2 regions of the Pseudoalteromonas sp. SR41-7 genome follow, and region 1 is predicted to be linked to the other one. Evidence: predicted binding sites of a transcription regulator. Region 1 holds the regulator's gene; the other holds the start of a gene.
The links. The regulator FliA, encoded in region 1, starts transcription of late flagellar genes. The targets are predictions, from matches to a motif close to CTAAAGNTNNNNNNNNNNNNGCCGATA.

Region 1 (3,217 bases):
ATTAGCTGAAGTTTTATATCATTTACGAAATAAACGTCTAGTATTAATTGACACAGCAGGTATGAGCCAGCGAGATTTACGTTTAACTGAGCAATTAAACACATTAATGCGTAACCAACGTGTAGATATTCGCAGCTACTTAGTACTTAGCGCGACAGCACAAATTAATGTATTGCAAGAAACTGTACGCCACTTTAAAAAAGTACAGTTAAGTGGCTGTATTTTCACTAAGTTAGACGAATCATTAAGTTTGGGCGAGATTATTAGTATTGCGATTCAAAATCGCCTTCCAATAGGGTATCTTACTAATGGTCAACGAGTACCAGAGGATATTCGTGTTGCAAATGCTGAGAAACTAGTTAAAAAGGCTGAGCAATTATATTTAAAAAGAACAAAAGCACAACATTCAAGGCACCAAGCAGTGGCGTCAAGCACAGTAGGGATGTATGATTAACACAGTATTAGATCAAGCAAGCGGCCTGCGCAAAATGAGTCAAAACAATAACAACGGCGTAAAAGTTATCGCTGTAACCGGTGGTAAAGGTGGAGTAGGGAAAACAAATGTTTCTCTAAATACAGCTATTGCACTTGGGCAGCAAGGTAATCGAGTATTAGTGTTGGATGCTGACTTGGGTTTAGCAAACTGTGATGTGATGCTTGGTTTACGTGTAGAGCGTAACTTGTCACATGTCTTGTCTGGTGAATGTGAGCTTGATGAAATTTTAGTTGAAGGCCCTGCAGGAATTAAAATTGTACCCGCTACATCGGGTTCGCAAAGTATGGTTGAATTATCACCATCTGAGCATGCTGGGCTAATTCGTGCGTTTAGCGAATTGAATACCGAATTTGATATTTTAATTGTAGATACAGCTGCTGGTATTTCAGACATGGTACTGAGCTTCTCGCGTGCAGCGCAAGATGTAATGGTTGTTGTATGCGATGAGCCGACATCAATCACCGACGCTTACGCACTTATTAAAGTATTAAGTCGTGAGCACGGCGTTTATAAATTTAAAATTGTTGCCAATATGGTGCGCAGTATGCGTGAAGGCACTGAATTGTTTGCAAAGCTATCTAAAGTTACCGACCGCTTTTTAGATGTATCAATGGAGCTAGTAGCAACGGTTCCTTATGATGAAAATATGCGCAAAGCAACACGTCGTCAAAAAGTAATAGTAGAGCTCTTTCCAAATTCGCCAGCCGCTCTTGCGTTTAAAACGCTGGCAACAAAAGCAGTTAAATGGCCAATACCCAACCAACCATCTGGGCATTTAGAGTTTTTCATTGAGAAACTAGTAAACGGTTAATTATGACAACACTGGTGAATAGAGCTATGGGATATCAATCAACACAAAATTTAAATGTGATTGTTGAGAAGCATGCATCACTTGTTAAAAAAGTGGCATGTCATCTAATTGCTCGATTACCACCTAGCGTTCAACTTGATGATTTAATTCAATCAGGAATGATAGGTTTAATAGAAGCTTCCAAAAACTTTGATGCAACAAAAGGCGCAAGCTTTGAAACTTTTGCAGGTATTCGTATTCGCGGTGCTATGCTTGATGAAATGCGCCGTGGTGATTGGGCTCCTCGTTCAGTTCACCGTAAAAACAGGCAAGTTGCAGAAGCAATTACTGAGCTCGAAAGTAGTCTGAACCGCGAACCAACGGATATAGAAGTTGCTGAAAAACTTGAAATTTCGCTCAATGAGTACCATCATATTTTAAATGATGCGAATACGAGTAAAATATTAGGTATTGAAGACCTTGGTGTAGATGAGGATGTTATTACTCCTGTAGGCCAAGATTTAGCACAAGATAAACCTTTTAATAATGTTAAAAATGATAGGTTTAATGAGTCTTTGCTAAGTGCAATTAAGTCATTACCAGAGCGTGATGCAATGGTGCTTTCTTTGTACTACAACGATGAAATGAATTTAAAAGAAATAGGACATATACTCGATGTAAGTGAATCGCGTGTAAGTCAGATACATGGTCAGGCGATGATTAAGCTTAAAGCTAAAATCAATGACTGGATAAATTAGTAGTAAGTAAACAAAGGTTAATACCTCACTGGGGGATGTTTTGGATAAAAACATGAAAATTCTTGTAGTTGATGATTTTTCAACGATGAGACGCATTATAAAAAACCTGTTACGTGACTTAGGTTTCACTAACGTTCAAGAAGCTGATGATGGGTCTACAGCTTTGCCTATGTTGCAAAATCAAGTGTTTGATTTTGTAGTTACGGATTGGAATATGCCTGGAATGCAGGGTATTGATCTTTTAAGAGCAATACGTGCAGACGAGAAGTTAAAACATATCCCTGTATTAATGGTAACGGCAGAAGCTAAAAAAGAACAAATAATAGCTGCGGCGCAAGCTGGCGTGAATGGTTATATTGTTAAGCCATTTACGGCTGGAACATTAAAAACTAAATTAGAAAAAGTATTTGAACGCTTAGGCTAATGATGGGGGAGAGGCTTATGCCAGCACCAGCTGCGCCTCAAATAACGTTAGAACAAGCTCGTCAGCTCGTTGTTTTTTTAGAAAATGATGAGCAAGACAAAGCAAATCAGTTGATTTTAGAGGCTGCATCTAAAGAGCAGTCTGAATTATTTGCTGAAGTTGGAAAGTTGACTCGTCAACTGCACGAAGCCCTTAAAAGTTTTGAGCTTGATACTCGCTTAACTGATATAACGACAGATGCGATTCCAGATGCTAAAAAGCGGCTTAATTATGTTATAGAAATGACAGAAAATGCGGCTAATAAAACAATGGATGCAGTGGAGGCCAGTTTACCTATAGCTCAACAGTTAGCGGACGAAATATCTCATATCAAACCGACATGGGATCGTTTAATGAGCCGCGAAATTGAGCTTGGTGAGTTTAAGCAACTTTGCCATAGCATCGATAAGTTTATGAACAACTCTCATCATAAGACTGATGAGCTTCAAAACTTAATGACAAATGTATTAATGGCTCAAGACTATCAAGACTTAACAGGTCAAGTTATTCGCCGTGTTATTGAACTTGTTAGGGAAGTAGAAGAAAGTTTACTTCATCTTTTAACTGCGTTTGCTGAACAAGACGACACTAACAGCACCGCGAATAAAGTAGAACAACAAAAAATAAAAGAACCAGTTGCCACACAAACTTTAGCAGGTCCTGAAGGCCCTATTATTGATAAAGAATCGCGTAATGATGTTGTATCTGAT
Region 2 (3,217 bases), on a different contig from region 1:
TACAGTAGTTCCACCAATACCTGAATCAAAGACCATTATATGCGCTGACAAACTACCGTTCCTACTTTACTTTAAGATCGGCAGTTTGCCATGAGGTTTTTATAAAAGAAAGTAGTTTAACTTTGCGTGGCTTCTAAATCAGTAAGCCTGTCGGCTGCTGAATTTAACTGATTAAGGTTTTCGAACATAGACTTTGTATAATCTACTAACTTATCTATTTGTTCCTGATCTTGATTTAACCATTGGAGAATGCCAGCTAGCTGATTTTGTAATCCAAGCTCACCCGCTTTTTCAAAAGCATTTTTAAGGTCGTCATTAAAAGGGGCTAACCCCTCTGCTACTTGTTTTTCTGGTGCTGGTTTATATTCTTCATAGCTTTTAACTGTTGCTATTGTTTTTGTTTGGCGTAAATCCATAGAAAAAGCCACCAGCTGATCGCTGTCTAAACTCAGCTCTTGCGCTTGTTCAAATGCTTCATCTAAATCACCACCAAAAAAGGTTTTACTTAAATCTTGTAAGTCTTCCATCATCGCATTAATAGCTTCTTGCTCTTGCTCGTTTAAGTCACCATTTACCGACATCGAAAATGATACCTGTCGAGATTGCGATGATGAGCTTGCAAACGACTCACTATTACTATTTTGCTGATAGCCACTTGCCGATTGAGATTCAAATGCATCAGCAAAGCTAATACTTACCTCATCGCCTTCTGCTGTAGTAAATTTATACTCTGCATTACTCGTCATACTGACGTATTGGGCCTGGCTTATATTTACGCTGGCAGGTTGTGGGTTAAATAACGACTCTTCAAACTTATCCAGCCCATTGTAAATTCCCTCTTTGGACTTATTAATGCCCTCTTCCATGTCATCATTAAATACGCCTGTACCTTTGAGTTCATCAACAGCGTCATCAAGCCCTATTTGGACTCCTTTGCGCGCATCGCCTAGCATATCTTTGAGCTTTTCGTCATCAGCGCCGTTAGCTTTTGCTTTATTTACAGCACTACTTACAAAATCGAGTACGTTTTTTACTATTTCATCAAAATCAAATAGTGGTTTATCTGCTTTTTTTTCTGCGATAGGTAATCCAAGCTGCTCAGCCATTTTATCGCCAAGCACCTTTGCGGCCAACTCTCGGCCTCGTTGTTGATAGCTATCTTGAGGAGACGTAATTGTAGGTTGCTGTATATCAGCTTTATTATTGAATTTATTGATGTTGTTGTTTGGCGTAAAGCCATAATTACCTATTTTCATGATTCGTCTCCTAAGCGTGCGTAGTTTATTATCGGCTATAACAACAAAAACTAAAGTACAATGTTCAATAAAACAGCATAAATGCTAGCCAAAACTAGACAAATACGCAGCGCTCCCTACAATAGCGCCGATAAACAGATCTTAGATAAGGTAGTAGCGTTAATGGCAGTTATTAAAATAGATACCACACAGTACCAAGCGCAGTTAAGTGAAAAAGAGCAGCGAATTAGTACGCAGTTTCAACGTTTTGGTGTGGAGCAATTAGAAGTATTTAGCTCAGAGCCAACTAACTACCGCCAACGTGCTGAATTTAGAGTATGGCACGACGGTGATGATCTGTTTCACATTATGTTTGATCAACAAACAAAAGAAAAAATCCGTGTTGATACATTTGACCCAGCAGCGCCTCTAGTAGGTGAAATAATGCAGGTGATGATTGAAAATCTTAAGCCTTGTGAAATATTACGCCGTAAGTTATTTCAAATCGATTACCTATCAACGCTAAGCGGTGAAATTTTAGTAAGCTTGCTTTATCACAAACCACTGGATGATGAATGGTTAAGTGAAATTAAAGCACTGAAAGAAAAGCTTAGCAGTAAATACAAAATTGACTTTATAGGTCGTGCTCGCAAACAAAAAGAAGTACTAGGTGATGACTTTGTAACTGAACGTTTAACAGTTAATGGGCAAGAGCTTATTTATCAACAAGTAGAAAATAGCTTTACTCAGCCTAATGCAAAAGTAAATATTAATATGCTGGAGTGGGCACAAGATTTATGTAAACCACTTAAAAATGATTTACTAGAATTGTATTGTGGTAACGGTAACTTTTCAATTGCATTAGCAGGTTCTTTTAATAAAGTATTAGCGACGGAAATATCAAAATCATCTGTTCACTCTGCTCAATACAACATTGCTAAAAACAACGTAGAGAACTTAGATATTATTCGTATGTCTAGTGAAGAGTTTACTCAAGCAATGAATGGCGAGCGTACTTTCTCTCGTTTAGATGGTATTGATTTAAAAAGCTATGACTGCCAAACCATATTAGTTGATCCACCACGCGCGGGCATGGATGAATTAACGTGTGACTTAGTGGCTAACTACGAAAGCATAATTTATATATCCTGTAATCCTGAAACTCTTGAGCGTGACCTTGATCACTTAACACGTACGCATAACGTTAAGCGCTTTGCTATATTTGATCAGTTCCCTTATACGCATCACATTGAGTCGGGCGTTTTCTTACAGCGCAAATAAATACGTTCAGTAAACGTTACCCATAAAAAAAGCTCCTTAAGGAGCTTTTTTTTGTTTTAGCTAAACTTACTTGTTAGCTAAGTAATTTATTAATTTGCTAATGTCTTCAGGTTTAGTAATACCCGACTCACGACCTAGGTTTAATTTGTACTTACCATTTACAATAAAGGTAGGTACGCCACGTAGTGCGCCTTTTTCTTTAAAGTAGTCTTGGTCGCGTTTCATTTTAGAGCTCAGCGTACGTACCGAGAAGCTTTTAAACAGCTTATCAAACTTATCACCATCAACGCCCTGCGCTACAAATATATCTTTTACATCTGCAAGCTCATTAAATTTAGCGCGCTTTGTATGGATATGATTAAAGATTGCAGAAATAATCTGATCTTTTTGTGGAAGCACTTCAGCTGTCGCCAGTGCTTGGCTCATCATCTGTTGGTTTTCTGGGTCACGTACACCTACAAAATCAACATGGCTCTTTTTAAATTTAACGTTTTTATCAAGCTTAGGCTTAAACTCACCAATTAGTGCTTCCATGTTATTACATGCAGGGCAGTAAAATGAGAAGAACTCTTTAACCTCTGGCTTTTTAGTTGCACGCTCAGAAACTACGTCGTAATGCACGCCTTCTTCATACGTTGCTGCAAAGCTTGTTGCTGCCATAGGAAGTAATATTGCAAGCAAACCTGCTTTAACTAATTTAA

Region 2: the regulator FliA is predicted to act here: its motif matches at 1,286-1,312, upstream of H5092_RS19890 (DUF5610 domain-containing protein).

The regions. Positions count from the first base shown of each region.
Region 1 is NZ_JACJEF010000001.1:96,183-99,399, reverse strand. Features, by position in the region: gene flhF (flagellar biosynthesis protein FlhF) at 1-454, shown strand, start outside; gene H5092_RS00495 (MinD/ParA family protein) at 447-1,307, shown strand; gene H5092_RS00490 (RNA polymerase sigma factor FliA) at 1,334-2,044, shown strand; gene cheY (chemotaxis response regulator CheY) at 2,085-2,468, shown strand; gene H5092_RS00480 (protein phosphatase CheZ) at 2,486-3,217, shown strand, end outside.
Region 2 is NZ_JACJEF010000024.1:1,883-5,099, forward strand. Features, by position in the region: gene murI (glutamate racemase) at 1-51, opposite strand, end outside; gene H5092_RS19890 (DUF5610 domain-containing protein) at 117-1,256, opposite strand; gene trmA (tRNA (uridine(54)-C5)-methyltransferase TrmA) at 1,419-2,516, shown strand; gene H5092_RS19900 (thiol:disulfide interchange protein DsbA/DsbL) at 2,583-3,217, opposite strand, start outside.